3 regions of the Robbsia sp. KACC 23696 genome follow, and region 1 is predicted to be linked to each of the others. Evidence: predicted binding sites of a transcription regulator. Region 1 holds the regulator's gene; each other region holds the start of a gene.

What was found. The regulator HrcA, encoded in region 1, represses chaperone genes, less so after heat shock. The targets are predictions, from matches to a motif close to TTAGCACTCNNNNNNNNNGAGTGCTAA.
Region 2: a site for HrcA is predicted at 2,370-2,396, ahead of groES (co-chaperone GroES). Genes of this name have one in related genera too.
Region 3: a site for HrcA is predicted at 7,127-7,153, ahead of rpoH (RNA polymerase sigma factor RpoH). Genes of this name have one in related genera too.

The regions. Positions count from the first base shown of each region.
Region 1 covers NZ_CP156626.1:3,023,234-3,033,709, reverse strand. The annotation lists partial or broken gene ABEG21_RS12715 (DNA repair protein RecN) at 1-781, opposite strand, end outside; partial or broken gene ABEG21_RS12710 (AAA family ATPase) at 908-1,159, opposite strand; gene ABEG21_RS12705 (NAD kinase) at 1,168-2,091, opposite strand; gene hrcA (heat-inducible transcriptional repressor HrcA) at 2,348-3,379, shown strand; gene hemH (ferrochelatase) at 3,449-4,615, shown strand; gene ABEG21_RS12690 (RNA-binding S4 domain-containing protein) at 4,612-5,127, shown strand; gene ABEG21_RS12685 (hypothetical protein) at 5,066-5,260, opposite strand; gene grpE (nucleotide exchange factor GrpE) at 5,631-6,221, shown strand; gene dnaK (molecular chaperone DnaK) at 6,383-8,338, shown strand; gene dnaJ (molecular chaperone DnaJ) at 8,500-9,639, shown strand; gene ABEG21_RS12665 (chorismate-binding protein) at 9,647-10,476, shown strand, end outside.
Region 2 covers NZ_CP156626.1:1,265,038-1,275,513, reverse strand. The annotation lists gene groL (chaperonin GroEL) at 24-1,673, opposite strand; gene groES (co-chaperone GroES) at 1,862-2,152, opposite strand; gene ABEG21_RS05250 (porin) at 2,698-3,891, shown strand; gene ABEG21_RS05245 (ABC transporter ATP-binding protein) at 3,893-4,729, shown strand; gene ABEG21_RS05240 (ABC transporter substrate-binding protein) at 4,767-5,717, shown strand; gene ABEG21_RS05235 (iron ABC transporter permease) at 5,828-7,483, shown strand; gene ABEG21_RS05230 (hypothetical protein) at 7,544-8,719, opposite strand; gene ABEG21_RS05225 (GlsB/YeaQ/YmgE family stress response membrane protein) at 9,140-9,391, shown strand; gene ABEG21_RS05220 (NUDIX hydrolase) at 9,424-9,861, opposite strand; gene ABEG21_RS05215 (zinc ABC transporter substrate-binding protein) at 10,111-10,476, shown strand, end outside.
Region 3 covers NZ_CP156626.1:872,125-882,600, forward strand. The annotation lists gene ABEG21_RS03515 (ComF family protein) at 19-831, opposite strand; gene ABEG21_RS03520 (methyltransferase domain-containing protein) at 935-2,140, shown strand; gene ABEG21_RS03525 (cytochrome c oxidase subunit II transmembrane domain-containing protein) at 2,655-2,930, shown strand; partial or broken gene ABEG21_RS03530 (COX15/CtaA family protein) at 3,005-4,069, shown strand; gene cyoE (heme o synthase) at 4,309-5,220, shown strand; gene ABEG21_RS03540 (SCO family protein) at 5,236-6,009, shown strand; gene rpoH (RNA polymerase sigma factor RpoH) at 6,154-7,062, opposite strand; gene ABEG21_RS03550 (acyloxyacyl hydrolase) at 7,520-8,089, shown strand; gene ybiB (DNA-binding protein YbiB) at 8,190-9,281, opposite strand; gene ABEG21_RS03560 (fumarylacetoacetate hydrolase family protein) at 9,434-10,132, shown strand; gene ftsY (signal recognition particle-docking protein FtsY) at 10,212-10,476, opposite strand, start outside.

The DNA.
Region 1 (10,476 bases):
CCTGTTCTGCTTTTTCGAGCGCCGTGAAGTCCGCCTCGGCGTCCAGCGCCGCCAGTCGCGTGCGCCGTTCGCCCAAGGCATCGCCGAGCGCTTCCGGTGCGATGCGGAACTTCCGCGAGGCCGCGTGGAGCGCGTTCAAGCGCTCGTCGACTTGCTCCAGCCGCTGCGGATCGAGATCGAGGCGCTGCGCGTAATGCGTCAACGAGTAGACCGCTTCCTGCAGCTGAATTTGCGCGGGCTCCAGCGCGAGGAGGACATCGCGCAGATTCTCGTCGATATCGGCCAGTGCCTGGATACGGCTCGTGATCGCTGAGACGCGGCCGATCAGCGCATCGTCGGATTCGGACAGGACATCGATGGCACCGCGTACCCCGTCGATCAGATTGGCGGCGTGGAAAAGGCGCTGATGCTCCTGGCCGATTTCTTCCCACTCGCCGGCCTGCGGCGCCAGCGTCTCCAGTTCATTGACCTGCCAGGCCAACTGCTCGCGTTCGAGCTGAATCTGCTCGCTGCGCTTGCGCGCGTCGTCGATGCGCGCGCGTGCCGCACGCCAGTCTGCCCAGGCCGAGGCGGTGCGCGCAGCGGCTTGCGTCGCGCCGGCGTGGGTATCGAACAGCAGCCGCTGCGCATCGGGCCGCATCAAGGCCTGATGCGCGTGCTGGCCGTGGATATCGACGAGCATTTCGCCCAGTTCGCGCAACTGGCCCAGCGTTGCCGGCGTCCCGTTGATGAAAGCGCGCGAGCGTGCACCGGTCGCATCGACCACGCGGCGCAAAATCACCGGCGGTCCGACCGGCGCGGATCGTGGCGCGCCGCTGCGGGCGGATTTGCCACGCGTCGGCTTGGCGACGTCCTTCGTGTCCTTGGCCGCCGCAGCCGCGTGCGCCTCGGCCGCATAATCGGCGTCGTCGAGCGCATGGTCGCGCAGCCATTCGGCCAGCGCCGGCGGCGCGTCGAATACGGCACTCAGATCGGCGCGCACGGCCCCGTTGCGCACCACGCTGCCATCGCTGCGTGCGCCCAGGATCAGCGCCAGCGCATCGATCAGAATCGATTTGCCCGCGCCGGTCTCGCCGGAGAAAACGGTGAATCCCGCGTCGAACTCGATGTCGAGGCGGTCGACGATGACGAAATCGCGAATCGAAAGGTGTCGAAGCATGACGGCGTTCAGTTCTGCCGTGGATCGTTGGCCGGATGTTCATTCCAGTACAGCTTCTTGCGCAGCGTGGCGAAGTAGCTATATCCCACCGGATGGAGGAATGGCACCGTATGTGAGGAGCGCCGGATCTCGATGATGTCGTCGAGGGCCAGGGCCGTGAAGGATTGCATGTCGAAATTGACGTTGACCTCGCGGCCGCCGATGACCTGCACGCTGATCTCGGATTTGTCCGGCAGCACGATCGGGCGATTCGACAGCGCCTGCGGCGCGATCGGCACCAGCACGATCCCACCGGCCTGCGGATGCAGGATCGGGCCCTGGGATGCCAGCGCATAGGCAGTCGAGCCGGTCGGCGTTGCCACGATCAGGCCGTCCGAACGCTGCGAATACATAAAGCGCCCGTCCACGACGACGCGTAGTTCCGCCATGCCGGAGAAGCCGCTGCGGTTCACCACGACATCGTTGAAAGCGAGCGCGTCGTATATCTGCTTGCCGTCGCGCATGATCCGCGCCTCGAGCAGCGTGCGCTCCTCGCGTTCGTACTGACCGTCGAGCAGTTCCGGGACCACCCGGTTCATATCGGCGATCGGGATATCGGTGATGAATCCCAGACGCCCGTGGTTGATGCCGATCAACGGCGTGCCGTACGGCGCCAATTCGCGCCCGACGCCCAGCATCGTGCCATCGCCGCCGACGACCACCGCGACGTCGGCGCGCTCGCCGATCTCGGAGGTTGTCGCCACCGACGGCTTGGCCTGCAGCGAATCCAAATGATTCTTGAGATCGATCTCGCCAGCCGTCGCCGCTTCGAAAATCAATGTAAAGCCGCGTGCTTCGATGGCGCGAGCCAGCGTCAGCAACGGTTCGCCGATATTCGGCGTATTCGGCCTGCCGATCAGCGCGACGGTCTTGAAGGGGGAGCGTGTTTCCATTTGCGCATTACACCACAGGCGATGGGGAGAACTCTACCGCAACGGCATCGCCGCGTCCCTCGGGCATTCGGCCAGTGCCTTGGCGAAATGGCACGCGCAACGGTTGATCGACGCGCACGGCCGGCGGTCCCATTGCAACGACTCGCGGGGCGTCGGCTGCGGGCGCAATCGAACCGCAGTGGCGGAATTACCGCTATTCGCTTGTAATCGCTGCCGTTACCGGCCTGCTGGGGGCGGATTGCGCTAGAATTCCTTCATGCTAGACCCTCGCGCCCAAACACTGCTGACGACCCTGATCGAACGGTATATCGCCGAAGGTCAGCCTGTCGGCTCGCGCACGCTGTCTAAGTATTCCGGACTGGCGCTCAGTCCCGCGACGATCCGCAATGTGATGTCGGATCTGGAGGACCTCGGTCTGGTCACCAGCCCGCACACGTCGGCGGGTCGGATCCCGACGCCGCGCGGGTACCGGCTGTTCGTCGACACGATGCTGACGTCGAAGCCGCTGACCGTCGACGGCGAGGCCGCCGATTTTGCAAAGCGGGTGGCGGCGCAACTCCAGCAAGGCCAGCCGCAGAAGGTCGTGGCCGCCGCCGCGGGCATTCTGTCGAATTTGTCGCAGTTCGCCGGTGTTGTCCTGACGCCACGCCGCAGCCAGAGTTTCCGGCAAATCGAGTTCATGCGCTTGTCCGACAAACGCATCCTGCTCGTCATCGTCACGCCCGAGGGCGACATCCAGAACCGGATCATGGCGACGCAGCGCGAGTATTCGCCGTCGCAGCTGGTGGAAGCGTCGAACTATATCAATGCGAATTACGCCGGGCAGTCGTTCGAGGAAGTCCGTCGGCGCCTGCGTGAAGAAATCGACGCCGTGCGGGCCGATATGACGCATCTGATGCAGGCGGCGGTGGAGGTCGGCAGCGAGGAAGCGTCCGGCGACGGCGACACGCTGCTGATTTCCGGCGAGCGCAATCTGCTGGAAGTCACGGACCTCTCGTCCAGCATGGACCGGATGCGTCGTTTGTTCGATCTGTTCGACCAGAAGACCAGCCTGCTGCAATTGCTCGACGTATCGAGCCATGCGCAGGGCGTGCAGATCTATATCGGCGGCGAGTCTAGTCTGGTGCCCATCGAGGAGATGAGCGTGGTCACCGCGCCCTACGAGGTCGACGGCAAGATCGTCGGTACGCTCGGCGTGATCGGTCCGACGCGCATGGCCTATGACCGTGTGATTCCGATCGTCGATATCACCGCGCGACTGTTGTCGAACGCATTAAGTCAGCACTGATCCGGTCTCCCAGGCGCAGCGATGGCGCCTCGGGGTACACTGACGAACAGCCTGCCAATGCGCCTCACTATGAATTCACCGATCAGTGCCCTCGGCGCGGACCTTTTGTCCGAGCCATCCGCCGCAGCGTCCTCGGCCATGTCCGCATCGCCATCGCTTACCTCACCTTCAGCTGTCCCGCCGGCATCGTATGGTGCGTCGTCGTCCGTCGCCGATGCACGGGCAGCGTCGGGAACGGCGGTATTGCTGATCAATCTCGGTACGCCCGATGCGGCGGAACCGGGCGCGGTAGGACGCTACCTCACGGAATTTCTGTCGGATCCGCGTGTCGTCGAGATTCCGGCGCTGTTGTGGCAACCGTTGCTGCGGGGCGTCATCGTCCCGCTGCGCTCGCGCGCCTCCGCTAAAAAGTACGCGTCGGTGTGGATGGACGAAGGATCGCCGCTACGGGTCTACACCGTGCGGCAGACCGCCGCCTTGCGCAGTCGATTTGCCGAACTGGGTCTGCCGGTGCGCGTCGAGTATGCGATGCGGTACGGCACGCCGAACATCGGCGCGCAGATCCGCGCGCTGCAGGCCGACGGCATCGAGCGGATTCTGCTGTTGCCGATGTATCCGCAATATTCGGCGTCCACGACGGCGACCGCTTTCGATGCAGCCTACGATACCTTGCGCCAGATGCGCGACCAGCCAGCATTGCGGGCCGTCAAATCCTATCCGACGGACCCCGGCTATATTGCTGCGCTGGCCGAGCAGGTGGCGCGTTTCTGGCGGGAACACGGCGCCCCGGACTTTGCAGCCGGCGACAAGCTGCTGCTGAGTTTCCATGGCGTGCCGAAGCGCACCATTACGCTGGGAGACCCGTACCAGGCCGAGTGTCTGGCAACCGGCGCACGGCTGGCGGAAGTGCTTGAGCTAGACAGTGATGCCTGCCGGGTGACGTTCCAGTCGCGTTTTGGCAAGGCCGAATGGCTGCAGCCTTATACGGAACCGACGGCGATCGCCTTGGCGCAGTCGGGAACCCGACGCATCGACGTGTTCACGCCCGGCTTTACCGCCGATTGCCTGGAGACGATCGAGGAAATCGGCTTGGAAGTCCGCGATGCCTTCCTGCATGCCGGCGGTGACACATTCCGCCGCATTCCCTGCCTGAACGATGCGCCGGCATGGATTGCCGGCCTTGCCACCCTGTGCGCCGATAATCTCGCCGGCTGGCCCGGCGGTCCGTCGCGATGAGTCGCGGGCGGTCGGGCCGTTCCCAGCAAAAGGGGACGGAGGCCGGGGCACGTGACGACGCCGAGGCGCGGGGCCCGAGCAAGGGCGCCGACACGCAGGGCGGCAAGGCACGTATCGATAAATGGTTATGGGCGACGCGCTTCTTCAAAACCCGGTCGCTGGCGCAACAGGCGGTGCAGAACGGCCGCATCCGCGTGGGCGAAGATCCGGTCAAACCGTCGCGGGATGTCCGTATCGGGGAGGTCGTGACGATCGATATCGAGGCGGGGCGATGGATTGTCGTCGTGCGGGATGTCAGCGAAGTGCGGGGCCCGGCACCGGTGGCGCGGTTGCTCTACGAGGAAACCGAGGCGAGCGCTCAGGCGCGGGAGGCCGAACGCACGCGTCGTCAGCTGTTTCGCGAGCCGGCCGATGGCTGGCACGGCCGGCCGACGAAACGCGAGCGACGTGTTATTGCGCGAGTGGGGAGTTCAGCTCACGATACGCCCGATGGCTGGCCGGATAGGGATTGAGCCAGTCGCGGGTCAGCGCTTTCGCGGTGCCGTATTCCGAGGTCCGCGCGCTTACGGCGCCGGACAGGCAAATGGTCGTCGTTCCCGCCACCAGGAGCGTCAGGATGAAGACGACTGCGAATGTCAATTTCATTTATTCACCTCTTGTTTTGACTGCGCGGCGACGGGACTGGTCTATCCCAATGCACGTCGTCATTCTAATGCGGCCGCAGGGCGGCGTCATCGGGCTAAGTCCCTGTTTCGGGTAAAGAATGTAACCACGTGTTGCGGGTTTTCCCAGGGCTGCCGAGAAGGGGGCGGGAGAGCGGTAACAACGCCTCGTCGGACGCGCACGAGCGGTATTTTTGGGTCACCCGCGGCGCGTGACGAAATGCTGCGGCAGGCAGTCCACCGCGTCGCGTAAATTTCTGCGCTGTGGACTTGAAAACAACGGAATCGTCTCCAACTCGTGGGGAGAGGGCCGTGCGCCGGATCAATCACACAGACTCAGACGGGAAACGAGCATGCAAGACAATCCAGCGAACCGCGATCAGCAGACGACGGACAATGCCGCGGCGGACGCGGTGAATCAGGCATCGCAGGCCGACACGGCGGCGACGGCAGCGGCGTCGAGCGACCAGATCGATGGCGCCGACCAGCAAGCCGAAGCGGCACTGGCGGAAGCGCAGGCGCAGATCGCCGCGTTGAAGGAAGAATTCTTGCGGGCCAAGGCGGAGACGGAAAACGTCCGACGTCGCGGGCAGGACGAGAAGGAAAAAGCGCATAAGTTCGCAATCGAGAGTTTCGCCGAACACCTGCTGCCGGTGGTGGACAGCCTGGAAGCCGGGCTCGGCGCGGACGCCTCGAATGCCGAGAAGCTGCGCGAAGGGATGGACCTGACGCTGAAGCAACTGCTGGCGGCCTTGGAAAAGGGTCGTATCAAGGTTGTGGCGCCGGCGACGGGTGAAAAGTTCGATCCGCACTTTCACCAGGCCATTTCGATGGTGCCGGCGGAGCAAGAGCCGAATACCGTTGTCACGGTCCTGCAAAAGGGCTATGTGATCGCGGAGCGCGTGCTGCGCCCGGCGCTGGTGATGGTGGCCGCGCCGAAGTAAGCGTCGGCGGTCGCGCGACACGTAGCGCGCGACAAAAGGCAGCATTTTCGCGGTCCAGCCCTTGAAATTGGCGTGGCCGCACCTATTTTTCGAACATATTTGAATTGTTGCGCGGAGCCGCGCTCCGCCGGACGGCTGACACAGCCAGGAGAATGAATAAGATGGGCAAGATCATTGGCATTGACCTGGGAACGACGAATTCCTGCGTTGCGGTGATGGAAAGCAAGCAGGCCAAGGTCATTGAGAACGCCGAAGGCGCGCGGACCACGCCGTCGATCATCGGCTATTTGAAGGACGGCGAAATCGTCGTCGGCGCACCGGCGAAGCGCCAGGCCGTGACGAACCCGCGCGATACGCTGTATGCGGTCAAGCGCCTGATCGGTCGTAAGTTCAGCGAGAAGGAAGTTCAGAAGGACATCGATCTGATGCCCTACAAGATCGTGTCGGCCGACAACGGCGATGCGTGGGTCGAAGCGCACGGCGAAAAGCTGGCGCCGCAGCAGGTTTCCGCTGAAATCCTGCGCAAGATGAAGAAGACGGCCGAAGACTACCTGGGCGAGCCGGTCACGGAAGCCGTGATCACGGTGCCGGCGTACTTCAACGACAGCCAGCGTCAAGCGACGAAGGATGCGGGTCGCATCGCCGGTCTGGACGTGAAGCGCATCATCAACGAGCCGACCGCGGCGGCGCTGGCTTTCGGTCTGGACAAGAGCGAAAAGGGCGACCGCAAGGTTGCCGTGTATGACTTGGGCGGCGGTACGTTCGACGTGTCGATCATCGAAATCGCCGATGTTGACGGTGAGAAGCAGTTCGAAGTGCTGTCGACGAACGGTGACACGTTCCTGGGCGGCGAAGACTTCGACCAGCGCATCATCGACTACATCATCAGCGAGTTCAAGAAGGAACAGGGCGTCGATCTGAGCAAGGACGTGCTGGCATTGCAACGCCTGAAGGAAGCGGCTGAAAAGGCCAAGGTCGAGCTGTCAAGCGCGCAACAGACGGACGTGAACCTGCCGTACATCACGGCGGACGCGAGCGGCCCGAAGCACTTGAATCTGCGCATCACCCGCGCCAAGCTGGAAGCGTTGGTCGAGGACCTGATCGAGCGCAGCATGGAGCCGTGCCGTATCGCGATCAAGGACGCCGGTATCAAGGTCAGCGATATCGACGACGTGATCCTGGTCGGTGGCCAGACGCGTATGCCGAAGGTGCAGGAAAAGGTGAAGGAGATCTTCGGCAAGGAACCGCGTCGTGACGTGAATCCGGACGAAGCCGTGGCCGTTGGTGCCGCGATTCAGGGCGAAGTGCTGGGCGGTGGCCGTAGCGACGTGTTGTTGCTGGACGTGACGCCGCTGTCGCTGGGTATCGAAACGTTGGGCGGCGTGATGACGAAGATGATCACGAAGAACACGACGATCCCGACGAAGTTCTCGCAGGTCTACTCGACCGCCGACGACAACCAGCCGGCCGTGACGATCAAGGTCTACCAAGGCGAGCGCGAGTTGGCGGCAGCCAATAAGGCACTGGGCGAGTTCAACCTGGAAGGTATCGCGCCGGCGGCACGCGGGACGCCGCAGATCGAAGTGACGTTCGACATCGACGCGAACGGCATCCTGCACGTGTCGGCGAAGGACAAGGCGACCGGCAAGGAAAACAAGATCACGATCAAGGCGAATTCGGGTCTGTCGGACGAAGAGATCGAGCGCATGGTGGAGGATGCCGAGGCGAACGCAGAGGAAGACAAGAAGCTGCGCGAGCTGATCGACACCCGGAACCAGGGTGAAGCGCTGGTGCACAGCACGCAGAAGGCGCTGACTGAGCACGGCGATAAGGTCGATGCGGACACGAAGGGCAAGATCGAAGCCGCGATCAAGGACCTGGAAGAAGCGTTGAAGGGCAACGATAAGGCTGCCATCGACGAGAAGGTGACGGCGCTGGCAACCGCTTCGCAGCAACTGGGCGAGAAGATGTACGCGGACGCAGCGGCGGCCGGTGCAGCCGGTGGCCCGGACGGTGCGGGCGCGGCGGGTGCAGCAGGCGCCGCTGGTGCCGCGCCGGGCGCAAAGGCCGAAGACGACGTCGTGGACGCCGACTTCAAGGAAGTCAAGAAGGACTAAGCGTCACCTGCAACAGGTAGTGCCGTACCATGGCGGACGGCGCCGAAGCCTCGCTTCGGCGGCCGCCCGCCATCGGTTTTTCCGCTACTGCCTGACTGAATAACGCGTCATGCGGCGCGCGGGGATAGGCAAGCCGTCAAGAGGCGACACAAGGTACGACGATGTCAAAACGCGATTTTTACGAAATCCTGGGTGTAGCGAAGAACGCCAGCGAAGAAGAGCTGAAGAAGGCTTATCGGAAGCTGGCGATGAAGTACCACCCGGACCGGAATCCGGACAATAAGGAAGCGGAAGAGCACTTCAAAGAGGTCAAACAGGCCTACGAGATGCTTTCGGATCCGCAGAAACGCGCCGCCTATGACCAATATGGTCACGCCGGCGTGGACCCGAACATGGGTGGCGGCGCTGGCGCGCAAGGTTTTGGCGGTTTCGCCGATGCCTTCGGCGATATTTTCGGCGACATCTTCGGTCAAGCGGCCGGCGGTGGCGGCCGAGGCGGTCGGGGCGGCCCCCAGGTTTATCGGGGTGCCGACCTGCGCTACAGCATGGAAATCACGCTCGACCAGGCCGCGCATGGCTATGACACGCAGATCCGCGTGCCGGGATGGACCGAGTGCGACGTCTGTCACGGGCATGGCGCGAAGCCGGGCACGAAGGCGCAGACTTGCCCGACTTGTGCGGGGCAGGGTCAGGTGCGGATGTCGCAAGGGTTCTTCAGCGTCCAGCAGACCTGCCCGAAGTGTCATGGAACGGGCAGTTTCATCCCCGATCCCTGCGTGAAGTGTCATGGCGTCGGCAAGATCAAGGAAACGAAGACCCTTGAGGTCAAGATTCCGGCCGGCATCGACGATGGCATGCGGATCCGTTCGGCCGGAAACGGCGAACCCGGTGTCAACGGTGGGCCTGCGGGCGACTTGTATATCGAGATTCATATCAAGGCGCACCCGGTCTTCGAGCGCGATGGCGACGACCTGCATTGCCAGATGCCGATCTCGTTCACCACGGCGGCATTGGGTGGCGATATCGAAGTGCCGACCTTGAACGGGCGCGTGACCTTCCCGGTGCCGGAAGGCACGCAATCGGCCAAGACGTTCCGCCTGCGTGCCAAGGGCATCAAGGGCCTGCGTTCCAGCATTGCCGGCGATCTCTACGTGCACGTGCAGGTTGAGACACCGGTGAAGCTGACCGAGCAACAGCGCGCGCTGTTGCAACAGTTCGAAGCATCGCTTGCCGAAGGCGGTTCGCGGCACAACCCGCAAAGCAAGAGCTGGTTCGACAAGGTCAAGAGCTTCTTCGAGTGATCCGTCCGTGAGTGCGCCGCTGCCCGATTCTGATGACCGGCACGGTGCGCTCGCGCCGGTTTCCCTCTCTCCCTGTTCCCAAATGGCCACGCCGCCTGATCCTCAGGAAAGCGCTGGCCCAGGCGCATCGTGCTTCGCGTTGTTGGACGATGCGCAGTGCGCCGGCGCCTCGTCCGACAACGACGCCCCGATCCCCCTTGCCCCCCGAACGAGCCGGCTCTATACCGGCTTCGTCCGTGAGCACCGCTGCACCGACCCAACGCTGCTCGACGCGGCATGGGCCGGCGTCGAGCGGGACCTCGCGACGGGACTGCATGCGGTGGTGCTCGGCGATTACGAATGGGGTGTCGCGCTGGCCATGCCAGACGCGTGTCCCGACAGCGGCGCCGCGTTGCGCGTCCTTTGTTTCCGGCATTGCGCGCGACTCACACCGGAGCAGACCGATGCTTTTCTGGCATCGATCGCTACGAGCCCCGCCATGCCAAGCGGCATTGCCGACGTCTCGGCGAGCGTCACACCCGATGCATTCGATGCGGCGATCGCTGCGATCCATCGTGCTTTGCATGCTGGCGAAAGCTATCAAATCAATTACACGTTCCGCCTCCGTTTCGGCGTCTATGGCGATCCGATCGTACTCTATCGGCAATTGCGCGCGCGTCAGCCGGTGGCATTCGGGGCCTTGATACGCGCCTCCGACGGCTGGGTGCTCTCCGTTTCCCCGGAGCTTTTCGTGCGGCACGAACACGGCGTCATTCATGCCAAGCCGATGAAGGGGACGGCTGCGCGCGTGCTTGACGATCCGGACCGCGACGCGCTCGCCGCGCGGACCTTGCAGTC
Region 2 (10,476 bases), 1.8 Mb from region 1:
TATGCCCCCACGGGCAAGGATATTTACATATCCATGCCCATGCCGCCCATGCCGCCCATCCCGCCCGGCATGCCACCACCTGCCGGCGCGTCGTCCTTCGGCAGATCGACCACGGCGCAGTCCGTCATCAGGACCAGGCCAGCAACCGAAGCGGCGTTTTGCAGCGCGCTACGCGTCACCTTGGTCGGATCGACCACACCCGCTGCGACCAGGTCTTCGTACTTGCTGGTTGCTGCGTTGTAGCCGACGTTGCCGCTTTCTGCCTTCACAGCAGCCACGACGACGCTGGCTTCTTCGCCACCGTTCGACACGATCTGACGCAGCGGCTCTTCCATCGCGCGCAGCACGATCTTGATGCCTGCGTCTTGATCGGCGTTAGCGCCCTTGACCGTTGCCACTGCTGCCAGTGCGCGGATCAGTGCCGTACCGCCGCCAGGAACGATGCCTTCTTCGACAGCAGCGCGCGTTGCGTGCAATGCATCTTCCACGCGTGCCTTCTTTTCCTTCATTTCGACTTCGGTCGCAGCACCGACGCGGATCAGTGCAACACCGCCTGCCAACTTGGCAACGCGCTCTTGCAGCTTTTCACGGTCGTAGTCCGACGTAGCTTCTTCGATTTGCGCGCGGATTTGCTTGACGCGTGCTTCGATGTTCACCGACTCGCCTGCGCCGTCGATGATCGTCGTGTTTTCCTTGCCGATTTCGACACGTGCTGCGTGGCCGAGGTGTTCCAGCGTGGTCTTTTCCAGCGTCAGGCCGGTTTCTTCCGCGATCACTTGACCACCGGTCAGGATAGCGATGTCTTCCAGCATGGCCTTGCGGCGGTCGCCGAAGCCCGGAGCCTTGACGGCAACGGTCTTCAGGATGCCACGGATGCTGTTGACGACCAGCGTTGCCAATGCTTCGCCTTCGACATCTTCAGCGATGATCAGCAGCGGACGGCTCGACTTAGCAACTTGTTCCAGCACCGGCAGCAGGTCACGGATGTTCGAGATCTTCTTGTCGAACAGCAGGACGTACGGATTTTCAAGAACGGCAACTTGCTTTTCCGGGTTCGTCACGAAGTACGGCGACAGGTAGCCGCGGTCGAATTGCATCCCTTCTACCACTTCCAGTTCGTCTTCCAGCGACTTGCCGTCTTCGACGGTGATGACGCCTTCCTTACCAACCTTGTCCATCGCGGCAGCAATCTTCTTGCCGACGGATTCGTCGCTGTTGGCCGAGATCGAACCAACTTGTTCGATTTCCTTGCTGGTCGTGCACGGCTTGCTCAGCTTCTTCAGCTCGGCAACCGCTGCCACGACGGCCAGATCGATACCGCGCTTCAAGTCCATCGGGTTCAGGCCCGCGACCACAGCCTTTTGGCCTTCGCGAACGATGGCTTGTGCCAGCACCGTTGCCGTCGTCGTACCGTCACCGGCGTTGTCGCTGGTCTTGGAAGCAACTTCCTTGACCATTTGCGCGCCCAGGTTCTGGAAGCGGTCCTTCAGTTCGATTTCCTTCGCAACCGAAACACCATCCTTCGTGACCGTCGGGCCACCGAAGCTACGCTCCAGCACCACGAAACGACCCTTCGGGCCCAGCGTAACCTTTACTGCGTTGGCCAGGATGTTGATACCCTCGACCATCTTCGCGCGGGGCGAATCACCAAAAGCGACTTCTTTAGCTGCCATGTTCTCAAACTCCTAGAATGCTTTGTACTTGTCGAACAACAGGATTCCGGCACGATGCGGCGCGGGCTCACGGCCCTCTTTCACTGCGCTGCGCGCAACTCGCGCATCCGTACCGGTGCGGCGCATTCCCGTTCGGCGCCGCGCACTGAAGCGTGGCCGGCCAACACAGGGAATGCGCGACGCGCCTATTACTTGTTCACGACCGCCATGATGTCTTCTTCACGCATCACCAGCAGTTCCTGACCATCGACCTTGACGGTCTGGCCAGCGTACTTGCCGAACAACACGCGATCGCCAACCTTGACGTCGAGGGCCACACGGCCGCCCTTGTCATCACGCTTGCCATCACCGATGGCCAGCACTTCACCTTGGTCCGGCTTTTCAGCTGCCGAATCCGGCAGAACGATACCCGAAGCCGTCTTGGTTTCTTGGTCGAGACGCTTGACGATGATGCGATCGTGCAAGGGACGCAGGTTCATACACACTCCTTTCAATTCAAAACAGGACATGACCACGAGGTAAATCGCGCGTGGCGCGATGCTTCTGCATCGGCGCCCGGTTGACTCCGCGCCACCTGAGACAGGCAGCTGTGGCGGGACGAAAGCCGCGTTTCCGCGGCCCGACGTGGTACTGACAGCCCGAAACCCCCGCCAGATGGCCCTTTCAGGCCTTTCCCGGCGTCTTCTGGGAAGGCTGTTAGCACTCTCCGCCAACGAGTGCTAAGTATAGGGGCGACCTATGGCAATTTCAAGGCGCAGATGCAATTTCCGGGAAAACCTGACCGGACGGCCGTAGGACCGGGTCGCGGGGCAAGCCAAGACGCGTGTATCGCGAACCGGGAGCCTATAAATACGCGAGAAGGAGGGAGAGGACCTATTCCCATCCCCGCCTTGCCTCCCTTCAGCCGTCTCACACACTGTCACGCCCCAGTCATTTCGATTTATTACATTGCAGGCTCAATCGAATCCCATAGAGGACCTGACCTGAAATGAAGAACTTCCCGCTTTGCGTGGAGGGCACCCCTGTGTCCAACGCGTCCATGATCGCCGCTTCGGCAGCATCGTTTGTCCCGCGCTTTCGCGCAACGCCGTCCGCCCGTGCGGTTCGCCGTGCCCTCGCCGCCCTCCTTCCCCTTGCCGTCCTTGCAGCCCCGCACGCCCATGCAGCGTCCAACGTGACCTTGTACGGCCTGATCGACTCCGGCGCCGAATTCCTGACCTCGGCAGCACGCGAGGCGTCAGGCAGCAAGGACAACGTCGTTCGTGCCACCTCCGGCAATATGTCCGGCTCGCGCTGGGGCCTGAAAGGCAATGAAGATCTGGGCGGCGGCACGCAGGCCCTGTTCCTGTTGGAAAACGGCTTCGACATCACCAGCGGCAAATCCCTGCAAGGCAGCCGCGAGTTCGGTCGTCTGGCGTATATGGGCCTGTCGAACAAGACCTACGGTCGCTTCACCTTGGGACGCCAGGGCGGGATCTTCCTCGACTGGGTCAGCAAGTACAACCCGCTCGGCAATGCCGTCTACGCGGTCAAGATGCAAGATCCGGTCTTCTCGGACCGGCTCGACAACACGGCGCGTTACGAGAACGCCTTCGGCCCCTTCCATGTATTGGCCCAGTATTCCAAGGGCTATGACGATGTGAGCTTCGGCACGTCCACGGCCGGCGACAACCGGCGTGCGCAAGTGATCGAAGGGGGCGTCGAATACCGTGGCGGCCCGTTCAGCGCCGTGCTGGCCTATGACCAGAAGAACGGCGGCTCGACAGCGCTCAACGCCGCCAGCACGGCGAAAGTCGGTGGCTATGAAGGCAATGTGAACCGTAGCGTCGCGCTGGCGGCCAAGTACAAGTTCGCCAAGGTCGACGTCTCCGGCGGCTGGCGCTATCGGGACGGGCGCGCCACGCATTTGACGACGCTGACGACGGAAGCCACCGAGATCTCGAACTTCTACTGGCTCGGCGCGACGTACAAATACACGCCTTCATTGTGGCTGTCGGCCACCGCGATGTATCAGGACTTCAAGGATACGAACCGCGATCCGTGGTCCTTCCAGATCAGCAGCGACTACTTTCTGTCGAAGCGCACCGATGTCTATGTCAACGTCGGCTATGTCCTGAATCGCCATGGCTCGAACCTCGGTCTGAATGGCTTCGGCACCGACGTCGTGGCCGGCAGCAATCAGTTCGGCACGATGGTCGGCATCCGGCATCGCTTCTAATATGGCGGCCGACGACGCCTCCGATGTCCTCGATACGCGCCCGCGCGACGCGGGCATCGCGATCCACATCGATCGGTTGAGCCATGCGTTCGTGCCGATGCCCGTGTCCGACGATGCGGCATGGGTGTTGGACGCGCTGACACTGACTGTGCCGGCCGGCACGACGATGGCCCTGCTCGGCCCCTCCGGCTGCGGCAAGAGCACCTTGCTCAAGTTGCTGGCCGGGCTGCTGCAGCCCTCCTGCGGCGCCATTCGCTTCGGTACGCGCTATGTCGCCAGCGGCGCGGTGCGCTCGCCCGCACAGACGCCGTCGGACGCGGCGGACTTTCCGCCGAATGTCTGGGTGCCGCCCGAGGGGCGCTCGCTCGGCATGGTGTTCCAGGACTACGCCCTATGGCCGCACATGACCGTGGCCGGCAACGTGTCTTTCCCCTTGGAAATGCGTGGTGTATCGCGCGCGGAGCGACGCGATCGCGTCCATGACGCATTGACGATGGTCGGCCTCGCGCATCTGGCGGAGCGTCGACCGCAAGCGCTGTCCGGCGGACAGCAGCAGCGCGTCGCGTTGGCGCGGGCCATCGTCGCGGCACCGGACGTGTTGCTGTTCGATGAACCGCTGTCGAACCTCGACCGCGATCTGCGTGTCCGTCTCTGCGAAGACATCGGCGCGATGCTGCGGCGTCTCGGCACCACCGCCGTCTATGTCACCCACGATCCCGAAGAAGCGCATGCCCTGGCGTCTCACATCGCCACGCTCGCCCACGGCCGCGTAGCGTCCGTGCGCCCCGCTCACCTCATTGAAGCTTTTCATCATGACGATCCCCGACGCGCTGGTTAAACTGTTCGCCAGACACGCTTTCCTCCCTTTTCTGACCATGTTGCTCGTCTCTCCCGCCGCGCCGGCGCATGCCGATACGCACGCCATTACTGTTTATACGGCCGGTCCAGGCACGCTGAGCCGTAAGCTCGCCGCGGGCTTCGAAAAGAAGACCGGCATCAAAGTCGATCTGTTCCAGGCCACCACCGGCAAGGTCATGGCGCGCCTGGAGGCCGAGCAGGCGAATCCGCGCGCGGACGTGCTGATTTCGGCGTCGTGGGATGCGGCGCACGACCTCGATGCGCGTGGCTGGCTCGCGCCGTGGCAGACGGCCGGCAGCCATGAAGCCGACGCCGTTCCCGCGCCGTTCAAGGCGCCGCACTACGTCGCGCAAGGCATCTCGGCGCTTGGCATCGTGTGGAACAGCCAGAGCAAGACACCGGAGCCGACCGATTGGCATGACCTGACGCTGCCCGCCTTCCGTGACAAGGTCACGATGCCGGACCCGGCGCTGTCGGGTGCATCGGCGGACCTGTTGCTGGGTCTGCAAGCGCGCCTCGGCACACAGGCCTGGCAATTGTTCGACGCGTTGAAGCAGAACGGCATGCAGATATCCGGCCCGAATGCGCAAGCATTGAATCCGGTGCTGCAAGGCGCGAAAGCGGCAGTATTCGGCGCCGTGGATTACGTTGCCTACGCCGCGGCGGCACAAGGCGAATCGATCAAGGTGATCTTTCCGTCCAGCGGCACCGTGATCGCCCCGCGTCCGATGATGGTGCTGAAAACATCCGCGCATCAAGCGGAAGCGCGCGCCTTCATCGACTATGTGCTGTCGAAGGAAGGTCAACAGGCGGTCGGCGAAGCGTGGCTAATCCCGGCACGCACCGACATCGCGCTGAAGCGCGCATCGTTCAACGATCTGCGCCTGCTGCCGCAAGACGGCGCGACCGGGCATGACAATCGCGCCGACGTGCTGGCGCGATTCAAGACGCTGTTTGCACAGCCGTGAGTCACATCGTCGACGCGCAAGGTCGGCGCGACACCGACAACCGGCCACATCCCGACCATCCCGTCGGCGCACGACGGTCCCCACGGCACGACGCATCACCGCAGCGCGGCGTGCGTCTGGCATCTATCGCGCCCGCGCTGCTGTGGCTGATCTTGTCGATCGTGGTAGCGCTGCCGATTGTCTTCATCGTTTTGCAGGCGATCTTCCCGGCGCTCGCCGATGGCCGCTTCACGCAGCCATTTGCCGCGCTGCCGGCGACGCTCGGTGCACGACAAACCTGGACCCTGCTAGGTAATACGGTGCGGCTCGGCATTGCGGTGGCGTGCGCCGCAACGCTCATCGGGACCGCGCTGGGTGCGGTGCGCGGCCTGTTCGCCTTGCCGTTCGCACGCGTCTGGGACGTGCTCTTCCTGATCCCCTTCTTGATTCCGCCCTATCTCGCGGCACTCAGCTGGATGCTGCTGTTGCAACCGGCCGGCTATCTGCAGCAGCTGACGGGCCTCCATCCCGGCAACGCCTTGTTCTCGTTTACCGGCATTGTCTTCGTCATGACGATGACCACGTTCCCCGTGGTCTATTTCGCGGTCTCGCGCGCCTTCGCGCAGATCGGCGGACGTCTGGCCGACGTCGCGCGCGTCCATGGTGCCTCACCGTGGCGCGCATTCGCACGCGTGACGCTGCCGCTCGCCGTCCCAGCGATCGCCGCCAGCGCACTGCTGGCCTTTACGATGTCGGTGGAGGAATTCGGCGCACCGGCAGCACTGGGGGCACGCGCCGGCGTCACCGTGTTGGTGACCGCCATCGAGTCGCGCTTCTCGGATTGGCCCATCGACTTGCCCGGCGCATCGATCCTCTCGATGCTGCTGGCCGGACTGGCGATCGGCGCGTTCGCCCTGCAGCAACGTACGCTGTCCGGTCGCGATGTCTCGGTGGAAAACGGCAAGCCGGCGGCGGTAGCGGCACGCGCCCTCGGCGTCTGGCGCTGGCCGGTGACGCTGCTATTCGGCCTGTTTGCACTGTGCGCCACGGGGGCCCCGCTCGGCGCGATTCTGGCCACGGCGCTGTCGCATACGCTGTCCGGCGGTCTGCATCTCTCGAACCTGACGCCGGCGCATTTCACCATTTTGTTTTCGCAAGGCGAAGATGGGCTGAGCGCGATCGCCACCAGCGCCGGACTGGCGGCCGCCACCGCCGTGTTGACGGCGGCCCTGGGCCTGGCGTGCGCGTGGTATGCGGTGCGTTCGACGCTGCGCGGTCGCGCTGCATTGGACGCGCTGAGCTTGCTGCCGCACGCGTTGCCCGGCGTCGTCGTGGCCGTCGGACTGATCCTCGCCTGGAATCAACGGTTCTGGCCGGTCACGCCCTATGGCACGTGGTGCATCCTATTGCTGTCGTATAGCTGTCTGATGCTGCCCTATCCGGTCCGCTATGCAGGCATGGCGTTGCGGCAATCCGGCGCGTCATTGGAAGCCGCCGCGCGCGTGCACGGCGCCTCCGCCGCCCGCACGGCATGGCGGATCACCTTGCCGCTGGTGGCGCCGTCCCTGGTCGCGGCATCGATGATCGTTTTTGCCACCGCTTCGCGCGAGCTGGTGACATCGCTGTTGCTCGCCCCTAGCGGCCTGCAGACGGTCTCGATCTTTGTCTGGCGTCAGTTCGAACAAGGCTCCATCGGCGATGGCATGGCAATGGGACTGGTGTCGATTCTGGTCTCCGCGACGCTGCTCGGCATCGCATCCCGTCTGACGTCGTCGCGCGCGCCGTGAGACGCTGCGAGCAGCGCGCTGACATCATGACGGGGGGACGCGGCTACCGCCGCGCCTGCTTCAGCCGTGCACGGCAACCCATTCGGCGATCCGCGCCACGCGCTGGCGTCGGAACGCCTGCGATGCGGCGTAGTTGCGATGCTCGATACGAATCAGATCGATCGGCGTCATCCTTGCCGCCTGCAACATCCAGGCGAACGGACCATCGCGTCGCAACGAGGGACGCGTCGAGATCGCCGAGAAATACACATCGCCCCATGCAGTGGCGATCATATCGATCTGGTAATAGCTTTCGTCGCGAAATGTCCGCGCGAGGCGGCGCGCCGCCTCGTCGACCCGCGCCAGCACCGCGTCGGACAGCGGCAACTGCGTCGGTAGCGCGATGCCGTCGTCGGGGCCGGCCGCAGCGGGCGCGCCACCGGTACGCTGCGTCATCATTGCCTGCTTCACCTGCGCCCCACGCCGGCCGCGCGCGCCCATCGTGACGCCCTCGCTGTGGCTGACGCCCAAGCCGGCGCATATCGGCAATACCGTCCATTTGCCATCGCGAAACAGGACGCCAACCGATAAGGGCAGCCCCCCGACGCACTGCTGAACGAGGAAATGATCGTCGTACGGCGAGATCTCGGCGGCGAAGCGGGCGATCTCGTCGGGCGTGACGAAGGGCAGCGCCCGCACCTGAAACCCGGCACCGGCCGCATTCGGCCGCAATACGACGGGCGTCGCACCAAACCGTTGCCGCGCCGCCTGATACGCCTCGTCGGGCTCGGCGATATTGGCAAGGATCGTCGGCACCGGCATCAGCAGGTCACCGGCGATCTGCTGCACCACGGCCGCCTGCGCATACAGGTCGAAGGCGAGCGCCGCCGTCAGCGTCGAACTGCGGTTATCCGGAAAATCGAAAAACCGCGCCAGACCGTGAAACGTCCCGTCTTCGCCATCCTGCGCCTGCATCAACGAGAACACGATCCCGCCCCCATCCATCAACGCCGTCATGCATTCGACCGCACTGATCGCGCGGCCGTTCCGCAACAGATGCGCCGCGACCGGCAAGCTGTCATGCGACGCCGGCTTGTCGATCCTGATCGTACCGTCCGGCGCGATCAGAACGACCGCCTTCACGACGATATCGTCGGGCGCCCCGTCGCGTAACGTTTCGCGAAGATGGTCATACCCTTGGCACGATGCCCGCCATTCCACGGAACGCCCGCCAAACAAAATCGTCACCATCGGCATGCGGTGCGCCTCCTTGATCGATGTATGCGCGCGCTCGGACGCGCGGGATGGTGCATCGACAACCTGCACCGGACGTAGCGCGTAAAAATGACGCAGCGCCATCGGCGACGGACAGCGCGTCGCCGCCTGGCGCACCGCGACGCAGGACCGGAAAACGTGCCCGCACGGCTTTACTGCTTCGTCATCCTTAGCACTGACAAGCCCCTATTTTATGCAGAACGCGCGGTCGGCAGCGCTACGAAAGTTCGTAAGCTGAATGGGATTTCGCCTAGCCGGTACGCGGGGTGGTCGGCGCGACCGCCCGACCGTTTGCGTAACGCTGCGCGATGTTTCGGCGCGGCGACACGCACCGCGTCCACCGCAAATGGTTGCTTATGGCAAGATAGAGCGATCCCTTATATGGAAAGGAGTGGCGCCGTCATGTTTTCTTTTATCGGAACCGTGGTCGTCGGCCTGATCGTCGGGCTGCTTGCCCGCGCGTTGAAGCCGGGCGACGATAAGATGGGCCTCTTATGGACGATCGTCCTCGGTATCGCCGGCTCCGTCGTCGCCGGCTATGTCGGGCGCGCGCTGCACTGGTATGCACCGGGCCAGGGTGCCGGCTGGATCGCATCGATCATCGGCGCGATCGTTCTGCTCGTCCTCTACGGCATCGTGCGCCGTCGCACATAATGCCTCCGGCAGCCCCGTCCGAGGGCTGCCACTCAGGCCAGTCGCCGGTATAGATCGCGCAGCTTGACGTCGTCGCGCAGGACCCGCGCCATGTTGCGCCCCGTGTACCGCGGCACCGCGTCCAGCGCAATCCACGCGAATTCGTCCATTTCCGGAATCATGCGGCCGTTCCTTCGGCTCGGGAAGAGCGACGTGCAAATACACGCACCAATATCGATGTCCTCGCTGGCGACGCGTTGCGCGAACAGATGCAACGATTTGTCGCTCCGATAGGCATAGACGCCCAGATCACTGAGTCCCGCACCGGCGAGCACGAGCCCCGTTTCCTCCCACAGCTCGCGCAGCGCCGCATCGCGCGGCAGCTCACCGGGGTCCGCCATCCCTTTGGGGATATCCCAATGGTCGGTTTCCGTGGCGTGGCATAAAAGGATTTCCGCGCGCTCGTTCAATAACAGCACGCCCGCCGACATCGTCTTCCCCACTCCGCCTCCTTCGCTTCGCCCGATCCCCGCACCCTTCGCACCCGCTGCAGCCGCGGCCCGCGGCGCGGACGCGCTACCCGCGAGCCCGGTATTTCCGTGGGCTCCATCGCAGAGTCTACGCAACAACGCGCTGTGATGCGCAATGCGTCGATTACAGCCTGTCTCAGCCGATCTGTAGACGCACTTGAAGGTTATGATATATTATTACATTCGTCGCTCCAGCCCATCCTCGATACCATGCCCGTCAATCGTCCTCGCTTTGCCGTCGCCGCTTCGTTACCGTCCGTCTCCTCGCAACGCCGCCCCACGCCCCTTGACGCAAGCACGCGGCTGATGCGCCGCGTGAGCGTTGCCGTCGGCCTCGGCGTCGCCGCCTTGGTATCGGCGCCCGCCGCCTTTGCCGCGCCGACAGCTGCTGCATCGACGGCCGCCACCGCTCCGACCGCTGCACCCGCTGCGCCGTTACGCGTGGTCGCCGCCGAGAATTTCTACGGCAATCTGGTACGCGCGCTTGGCGGCAGCCATGTTCGCGTGGACAGCATTCTGTCGAATCCCAATCAGGACCCGCATAGCTTCGAGGCCAGCCCGTCGGTCGCGCGCGCG
Region 3 (10,476 bases), 1.4 Mb from region 1:
GACGTACCGCTCGCACCCTCAAGCGGTACGAAAAACGACGATCGCGGTTACGCGCCGCGCGCCGTGGCGTTTCAATAAGGTGGCAATCGCATGCAACGTTGCCCCGGTCGTCATCACGTCGTCGACCACGCCGATATGCGCGCCGGCCAGCGCCGGCAAGACCCCGTCCGGGCCGATGCGATGCCGGCCGCCCTCTGCAAGCGAGAACGCTTGTTGCAGATTGCGCTGCCGAGCGCGAAGACCGAGACGGGCTTGCGCATCGGTATGCGCTCGCTGGAGCAGGCCGCTATCGGTGCGTATCGAGAGATGTTTTCCGAGGCGACGCGTTAATTCCCAGGCCTGATTGTACCCGCGCACGCTCAGTCGCTCGGCGGAAAGCGGCGCCGGGATGAGAACGTCCGGGTGGGCGTTTTTCGGCAGGCCGCCAAGTCGCGTCGCGAGTCGGGCCGCCAGATCGGAGGCGAGGCCGACTCTGCCTTGGTATTTCAAGGCGACGATCAAGGCATCGAGCGGCGCCCGGTAGTCCGCCAGCGCGAACGTCGCATCGAAGGCCGGTGGCCGCGTGCGGCAATGGCCGCAGCGGCGCAGAGGTGCGCGGGTGCCAGTGCCTTCCTCGGCGGGCGGCGATTGCAGCGATAAGCGCACCGCACATCGTTCACAGCGGGGCAGGGCGTCGTCGGCGTGCCAATAACACTGCTCGCACCGGACGCACACAGCGCCGTCCGCCCGATGTCCGCATAAAAGGCAGGCGGCCGGCAGCAGACGCTGCCACTTCGCATACGCCCAGGCCCGGAGCGCGCCGGCGCCGATGCGGTGCGCGGGGTCTTTCACGATCCACCTCTCCTGATGGGCCTTTTCCAGCCACGCCGTCATGTCGACGTATACTGCGGGCCAGTGTAGCGTCGTCCCGACGCGTCGCAAACGCCGTATCACTATGCCGAACGACTCTATTTCTCCGTCACCGGGCAGTTCCTCTCCGTCGACCCCGGTCGATCTGTCGCATGCGGCGGTGCTTTCCCACGTGCGGCGAGGGTTCGAGCGTCGCGCGGCGTCGTTCGCGGACATCAGCTTTCTGCCACGGGAAATCGCTTCCCGGATGCACGAGCGCTTGGACTACATCAAGGTGTCGCCGCTGCGGATCGTCGATGCGGGTTGTGGGCTCGGGAGCGACCTGGCGGCGCTGATGCAGCGCTATCCGATGGCGCAGACGCTCGGCGTGGATCTGGCGCATGCGATGCTGACCCGGGTCCCCGGAACGATCGACGGAACGCCGTCCGCAGGCGCCGGTTGGAAGCAGAAGCTGTCTCGCACGCTGCCGACGCCGCTGCGGCGCGCGATGGGCGAAAAAGCCGTATGGCGGGTGCAGGCCGACTACACGGACCTGCCGATCGCCGCCGGTAGCGTGGATCTGTTGTGGTCCAATCTCGCATTGCAATGGCATCCGGCGCCCGATCGTGTCTTTCCGTCGTGGCAGCGGGTTCTGGCGGTAGGGGGGCTGTTGATGTTTTCGACAGTGGGCCCCGATACGCTCGCCGAGGTGCGCGACGCCTGGTACGACGCCTATACGGCGCTCCATCCGATGGCGCTGAATCATGACCGATGGGGGCGAGCCGCCGCCGCGGGATCCGGCGTGGCGGCGGCGTCGGACTCGTCGCCCTGGGACGCACCCGCGCCGATGACGGCTGCGCCCGACATGCCGCGTGCGCCGGTGCGTGATTTCGTCGATATGCATGATTTCGGCGACATGCTGGTTGCCAGCGGCTTTGCCGAACCGGTAATGGACATGGAGCGGCTGACGATCACCTACCGTGACCCGGCATCGCTGTTGCGCGACGTCCGCGGCTGGGGCCCGGCGATCCCCGGCCCCGGCAAGCCGCCTGGCGGCGCGGCGGCCGGCGACACCGCAATCGCCGGGCTGCGGCCGCAAGGCTTGATGGGGCGTCGTTTCCACCGCGCCTGGCTTGATGCACTCGATGCGCGACGCAACGGCGACGGTGCGATCCCGCTCACATTCGAGATCGTCTATGGCCACGCCTGGAAAGCGGCGCCGAAACAAACCAACGATGGGCGCGCGATCGTTCGCATCGACGATATCGGCGGTCGGCAAGGGCGGCAGCGTCTGCGCCGCGGGCCAAACTGAGTGGCGAGACCCCGGTCGCAGCGGGCTGCTCGATCGATATTGAGACAAACAGCGTCCGTCGTATAACGGCATCGTTGCCGCTGACGCATCATATTGTTTTTGGCGGTGCGGCATTTCGCCGCGAATGGACGCCGCGTCGCGTGCGCAGCCGAAGCAAATGCGGCGATATCGCAGGAAGCGACGTTAAAATCGGTGTAAACGTTGCCTAATGCCGTATTCCACCGCGCGATCGGCACGTGCGACACGCCGCGTCGGCGCTGCACTTCGACTATTTCGGCAGGTAGACGGGACGGAACCTCGCGTGCTTGCAACAGGCTCGGTTGCTGCGCCGCCGGTCCGGCGCCTATAATGCGGCGCTTGGTCGCATGACGCCGTTTGCGCGCCGGTACGCCGTTTCGAGGATGAGGGCCCCACCAGGGCGAACGTTCCGAGACTGGATCGCGCTGCGCCGGCGCCGGTGTGACAGTGCCCGCGCCGCATTCGGCGCGTATGGTCTGGTCCCCGGTGGGAGGTGATGATGGCCGCATTTGATGTCGCGCAGTGGTTGCATGCGCTTTCCGACATTCATGTCGCGCTGATGGTGCTCTGCCTGTTGGTTTTTGCAGTGGTCTTCGTCGCGATGTTGTATTCGATCGTTCGTCTGCGCCGCGTGCGCGGACGCAGCGAGGACGGGACGAATTTCCATGGCAGCATGACCGTCGAAGTGGTCTGGCTCGTCGTGCCATTCCTGATCATGATCGGCATGGCCGTTCCGGCGACGCGTCTGGTGTTCGCCTTGTCGGCGGGTTGATCCGTGCGCGAGACCTCGCTCCTTGAAACGGCAGTGCGTATCCTGCCCAGCCGGCATCGGGAGCGCCTAGAACGATGATTTCCTTCGACCATCTTATTCAACTCGCCGCCATCGGACTGTGCATCGCACTGTTTCCGCTGTCGTACGTGTTCGTCAAGGGCGATCAGGCCAAGTTCCGCAAGCTGCTCTGGGTCACCACGTTTCTAACGCTGGACCTGGTAATGTTCGGCGGGTTTACGCGCCTGACCGATTCCGGTCTGGGCTGTCCCGACTGGCCCGGTTGCTATGGCACCGCCTCGCCCTTCAGTGCGCACCACGCGATTCATCTGGCCGCCACGGCCATGCCCACCGGGCCGGTGACGATGACGAAGGCCTGGATCGAGATGATCCATCGCTACGTGGCCATGGCATTGGGCGTGCTGATCATCGCGCAGGGCGTGATCGTGTATGTCCGTCGCAAGGTGCTCGGCATCTCGCTGGCCTGGCCCTTGGGTTTATTGGGACTGGTTGTGGTGCAGGGCGTGTTCGGTGCCTGGACCGTCACCCAGAAGCTGGAACCGCTGATCGTCACGACCCATTTGCTGTTGGCGCTGACCTTGCTGGCGGGATTGGGTTGGTTTTCGGCCTCGCAGACGCCGCAGCCTGCTTACGATCCGAGTGTGCACCGCTGGCGCGCGGCCGTGTTGGTCGGCTTGCTGCTGCTGGTCGTGCAAATCGCGCTCGGCGGCTGGGTCAGCACCAATTATGCGGTACTGGCCTGCACGGATTTCCCAACCTGCAACGGCCAGTGGATCCCCCCGATGGACTTCGCGCAGGGGTTCCATCTGTGGCGCAAGCTTGGCATGGCTGCCGACGGTGAGGTGATCACGCAGTCGGCCTTGGTCGCGATCCACTGGACGCACCGTGTTTTTGCCGTGGTTGTCGTGGCGTACCTGCTGTGGCTCGGTTCGGCGCTGAAGCGCTCGCCGGCGCTGCGCCAGCCGGCCCGGCTGCTGGTGGCGCTGGCGGTCGTGCAGTTCCTGACGGGGCTGTCGAACATCGTGCTGAAATGGCCGCTGCCGATCGCCGTCGCGCACAACGGTGGTGCAGCGATCATGCTGCTGACCGTCGTCATGCTAAACTATCGCGTCTGCACAGCACGGCATCGGACATCGAAAATAGCGGATGTCGATGCGCAAACCGGCGCAGCGTCATCCTCGTCTCCCGCGGAATCCCAGACGCGATCCACGCCCGAATCGGCCTATTCGGCACAGCAGCACGCGACACAGGCTCACGCGGCGCCGTCGCATTCGACGCCGACCTTTTCGACGGCCTTCGTGGCGTCGTCCGCACCGGGCGAGCGCGCCGATACGCGCGCCAACCCCGCACCGAATAAGTGATGGATAGCACAACCCTTTCTTCCGCTCCGCAAAGTCGCGCCGCGCAGTACTACGCGCTGACAAAGCCGCGCGTCACCCAATTGGCCGTCTTCTGCGCCATCATCGGCATGTTTCTGTCGACACGCGGCATGGTGTCCTGGCGCGTCTTGATCGGCGGTACCGTCGGCATCTGGATGACCGCTGGCGCCGCGTTCGCCATCAACTGCCTGGTCGAACAGAAAGTGGACGCGATGATGCGTCGCACGGCATGGCGTCCGTCGGCGAATGGTCAACTGAACAGCCGCCAGATTTTGGTGTTCTCGGCATTGCTCGGTGGCATCGGTGCCTGGGTGCTGTACCGGTTTACGAACCCGCTGACGATGTGGCTGACCGTGGCAACCTTTGTCGGTTACGCCATCATCTACACGCTGATCCTGAAGCCCTCGACGCCGCAGAACATCGTCATCGGCGGCGCCTCGGGTGCGATGCCGCCGGCATTGGGATGGGCGGCCGCCACTGGCGCGGTGCCGGCGGAAGCCTGGCTGCTGGTGCTGATCATCTTCATCTGGACACCGCCGCACTTCTGGGCGCTGGCGCTGTATCGTCGCAAGGACTATCTGAGTTCGGGCTTGCCGATGCTGCCGAATACGCATGGCGAGGCACTCACGCGGCTGCACATCCTGCTGTACACGATCGCCTTGTTTGCGGTCACGCTGATGCCATTCGCGGCGCGGATGAGCGGGTATGTCTATCTGGTAAGCGCGATCGTCCTGGGCGGTGTGTTCCTGCGGTATTCGTGGCAGATCTGGCGTCATTATTCGGATGCGTTGGCGCGCCGTGCTTTCCGATTCTCGATCGTCTATCTGTCGCTGCTGTTCGCCGCCTTGCTCGTCGACCACTACGCGCAGATGCTTTACGGCATATTGGCCTGAACCCGGCGCGGCACCATGTCCTTCGACCGCCGCCCCCCTCCCGCCGATGCGCGCGCGAGCGGTGCATCGCCACCCCCGCGAGCCGTTCCGCGTAGGCGTACCGTGCTGGGCGGTCTCGGCGTTGTAGGCCTCAGCGGTTTTCTGTCGTTCGCGGGCGTGCTCGGCGGCTGCGGCAAGCGCGGCCCGGATTTCGATAACCTCGATATCACCGGCAGCCGCGATTTCGATCCCCGATTTTCCCTTCCCGACGCGCAAGGTGCCGTTCGTACGATTGCGGACTGGCACGGCAAGGTGGTCGTTCTACTGTTCGGCTATACGCAATGTCCGGATGTGTGTCCGACAGCGCTCGCCGAGTTGGCGCGTGCAAAAGCGCGTCTGGGCGACGATGGCACCAAACTTCAGGTGGTGTTCGTCAGCGTCGATCCCGAGCGTGATACGCCGCCGATCCTGACCGAATACGTGCACGCCTTCGATCCCGGCTTTATCGCTTTGCGTCCCCCGACGGATGCGGCGGTTCAGCAATTGGCGAAGCAATTCCACGTCTACGTCGAAAAGACACCGGCCGCCGCGCCGGCCTCAGGAGCCTCAGCGGCCATTGCTGTAGCGCCCAATGGCACCAATGCGACAAATGGCGACGCGGGCGCGTATGGCATTGCGCATACCGCCGTCAGCTTCGTATTCGACCCACAAGGGCGTTTGCGTCTGTACGCGAAGGATGGGGAAGGGGTGGACCGGTGGGTGCACGATGTGCGTCTTCTGCTGGCTCCGGACGCCGCCGCGGTCGCATAAGACGGCTTGACCCCGGGACACAGCTGCCCCACGTCGGCGTGGCCGCCGGACCCGGTCTGAAACGAAAGGGGATGCGTCGATAGCACGAAGGCAGTACCGCCTCTCAGCGGGACTGCCTTCGGTTAAGCTGGTCAAGCCGTACGATCAGGCGAACGCGTTTAGCGCGCCGCGCATTTTCTTCATCGCACTGGCTTCGATCTGGCGGATACGCTCGGCCGACACGCCGAATTCGTCGGCCAGTTCGTGCAGCGTGGCGCCGCCGCTACCGTCGTCCTCAACATTCAGCCAACGTGCCTGAATGATCCGGCGACTGCGCTGATCGAGCGACTCCAAGGCCGTGCTCAAGCCGTCCGATTGCAGACGATCGAACTGACGTGTTTCCAGCACTTCGCTCGGCTCGGCGCGGGAGTCGGACAAGTAGGCAATCGGCGCATACGACTCTTCGCCGTCCTCGACCTGGCCTTCCAGTGCGACATCGCCGCCCGAAAGTCGACGCTCCATCTCCGCGACATCTTCCCGCTTGACCGACAATTCCTTCGCCAAACCGTCGATCTCTGCCGGCGTGAACGCCTGCGCGCTACGCTTATGGCTGCGCAGGTTGAAGAACAACTTGCGCTGGGCCTTGGTCGTCGCGACCTTCACCAGGCGCCAGTTGCGCAGGATGTATTCGTGGATCTCGGCCTTGATCCAGTGCATCGCGTATGACACGAGTCGCACGTTTTGCTCGGGATCGAAGCGCTTGACCGCCTTCATCAGACCGATATTGCCTTCCTGAATCAGGTCGGCGTGCGGCAAGCCATACCCCAGGTAGTGACGAGCGATCGAGACGACCAGACGCAGGTGCGACAGCACCAGATGCCGCGCGGCTTCCAGATCCTGATGCTCACGGAAATCGCGAGCGAACTGGGTTTCCTCTGCCTGCGTCAGCAGCGGGATCCGGTTGACCGCCTGAATATATGCGTCAATGTTGCCGATGTGCCCGGTCAGCAAGGACTTGGGCGTCAGCGCCAGCGCGCCGCCGCGCAAGGCCGCGCTGGAAAGGGTGGGGGACATGGCTTCGCTCACGGATTTTCCTCAGTTAGCAACGTCTATAGGACAGCGGTAAGACGGAAAGATATTAGCACTCAATGAAAGCGAGTGCTAATAGCTATTTGGACAGGATGTCCCACGAAAAGTTCAAAAACTATCAGGAAGCATCTCTTGATAGGGTAACGTCTATGGTACGCCTCTACTGCACCTACGTCCAGGGCACGGTCCGTTCCCGGACAGCGGACATTGTCTCAAAATCTTACATAAGTCCTTCATTTCCGCGCGATTGGGGACCCGTCAGCAAACTTTGTCACAAAGTGCTTAGAATGATTCCAGCATGTCCATGCGATCGCTAGTGCTTCTAGCGACATGCGTCCAAGCGTTCCCAGACAGACATTTCGATTAACTGTTTGATAACGCAATTAAATCAAAAAAACAACCGCAGTCCTTCCACTGCGGTAGGCAGACGATGGAGCAGTAGATGCCAATTACGAAAGTAGCGCTTCGCTGCGCGCTGATCGCGGGCGCAGCGATGATGTCGTGTGGTCCGACGTTGGCCCATGCGGAAAGTACCTGGGGGGCGCAGTTTGCCTACGGCTTCGCGAACGATCACGAAGTGCACACGCAAAAATTCGACCTGGGCTTGGTATGGGACCCGCATTGGACGTTCTGGCACATCGGCGGATGGAATTTCGCCGCGGTCGGTGAAGCGCACGCGGTGTACTGGGATGTCGGAACCAGTGCGCGCAAGACGATTGGCGAGTTCGGTGTCTCGCCGGTCCTGCGCTTCGAAAAATCGTCAGGCGCCTTGCGGCCTTACGTCGAAGCGGGTGTCGGTGTTCGACTGCTGACACATGATCGTCTTTCCGATACTTACACGATGTCCACCGCCTTCCAGTTTGCAGACATGGTCGGCCTCGGCGTCAAGTTCGGCAATCACCAGCAGTATCAGGTGGGATACCGCTTCCAGCATCTGTCGAATGCAAGTATCAAGAGCCCGAATCCGGGGATCGACTTCCACCAGATCTACGTGCAGTACAACTTCCGCTGATCCCGCGCTAATAGACGTCGGCGCCCGGGCGTGAAGCGCTGCCCGGCATGGCATCCCCCGGCCAGTCTGTTTCGGCTGCCGGGAACCGGTATGGGCTAGGCTAAGCTTGTCCGGCGATGTCGACGATCTGTTCGACCTGTCGGGCGATGCTGGCCGGCACGCGTGCCGGATCCGCAAGCGCGCTGCCGATCCAGTCGGCCGTCGCTTGCGCGTCCATCGCCTGGGCCGCGTCCGGCAACTGCAGCGATGCCGGATCGGTGGGCAGATCGTCGCTCCGGCTGGGATTCACCAGCACATCGGCCGCGCCGTCCCGCAGCCGGTCGATCTGCACCTGGCGCCGGACATCCGCCACGGCTTCGCCCTCGGTGCCGCGCGCGAGCAAGATATCGCCTCGCGCCAGAAACGGATGCGCTTGAAACAGGCCCGCGAGGCTGTCCCGGTAGGGCGGATGCGTATAATTGACCAGCCGCACGCCACTTTCGCCGGCGGCATAGGCAAACACATCCAGCAGTTTCACCAGCGTATGCGCGCTGTTGCGTACGCCCATCTTGGCGCGCAGACGCAGCAGGCGATCCAGTCCTGTCGACAATACATCGATTGGCATGAACACCGGCTTGCCCGCGTGAAGCAGAGCGCCGGCATCAGCTGCCGATTCGGCGGGCGGCAGTCCCATCGCGGTAAATATCGCGGCGCTGGTGACGCGGCCCGGGTCCGTTCGCACGCCGTGGACAACGACCGGCACCCCCCGTTGCGCCAGCAAAGCCGCGAGCAAGGGGACCAGGTTCGCCATCTTCCGGGCCCCGTTGTACGACGGGATCGATACCGGGCGGAAATGAGGCGATCTCGTGGCGCCCGACGCGGATGCCGACAGCACCGGTATGGCGCCGTGCGGAAAAGCGATCGCGTTCACGCGCGTTTGGGCTGCAGCGAGCATGCCCGCCAGTTCGTCGGGCGTTTCGCCCTTGATCCGGTAAGCCATCAACAGCGCGCCGAGCGCGACGTCGTCCACGCGGTCGTCCAGGATCGCGGTGAACAGCGTTTCGGTATCCTCGCGCGACAAGGCACGCGCGCCGCGGGCGCCACGGCCGATTTCCTTGATCAGGTGAGCACAGCGAAACGGCTCGCCGGCAGAGGGGCTGCGCTGCGGATCAGGGGGCGCGCCGGCGGCACTGGCAGGGGAAGGCGGGTGCATAAAGTTCAAGTTCGGTAAAAGACGGCTGTCGCGAGTACTATAGCGCTTTCATCGGCAAGACTGCCGGCACGTTCGTGCGCCGTCCCGTCGATGCGCGGCTTTCCCCCTATTCCGATTCGATCGTTTTTTAAGATGTTCTTGGGAGACTTGTGATGGCTTATGTTATCGAACCCCCGGTTCAAGCCGCGGTTCCTGTGGCCGGCGCCAACGCCGACTTTCCGGTGCGCCGAATCTATTGCGTCGGCCGCAACTACGCGGCACACGCGCGCGAAATGGGCCATGATCCGGACCGCGAGCCGCCGTTCTTCTTCAGCAAGCCGGCCGACGCCGTCGTCTATGTGGCTCCGGGTAGCGAAGGCGCTTTCCCCTATCCGACGAAATCCGACGACGTGCATTTCGAGCTGGAGCTGGTGGCGGCCATCGGCAAGGGCGGAAAGAATATTCCCGCCGCGGAAGCGCTAGATCACGTCTACGGTTACGCGCTGGGTCTGGACATGACGCGTCGTGATCTGCAGGCCGCCTCGAAGAAGCTGGGTCGTCCTTGGGAAACGGCGAAGGGTTTCGATCATTCGGCACCGATCGGGCCGATCCATCGTGCCGCCGATATCGGCCATCCGTCGAAGGGCGCCATCTTCCTGTCCGTCAATGGCGAAGAGCGTCAGCGCGGCGATCTGTCCGACATGATCTGGTCGGTTGCGGAAACCGTCGAGTATCTGTCGGGTCTGTTTGAACTGTTCCCCGGCGATTTGATCATGACCGGTACGCCGGAAGGGGTCGGCAAGATCGTACGGGGCGACGTGATGCACGGCGTTGTCGACGGCGTCGGCGAGTTCAGCGTTAAGGTCGTCTAAAGTCGAAACGCGGGAAGGACCGGCGAGCGTCGCCGGCCTTTCCCGCGTTTTTTTGTGCATCGGTGTTGGTTGCGGCGTCTCAGCCGAGCAGCGCATCGGCGAATTCGACCGCCGAGAACGGTTGCAGATCGTCGACCGATTCACCGACGCCGATGAAGTACACCGGTACCGGGCGCTGCCGCGCGATCGCGGCGAGGATGCCGCCTTTCGCGGTACCGTCCAGCTTCGTGACGATCAGTCCGGTCAAGCCGATCGCGTCGTCGAACGCCTTGACCTGCGCCAAGCCGTTTTGCCCGGTATTGGCATCCAGCACCAGCAGCACTTCATGCGGCGCGCCGTCCATC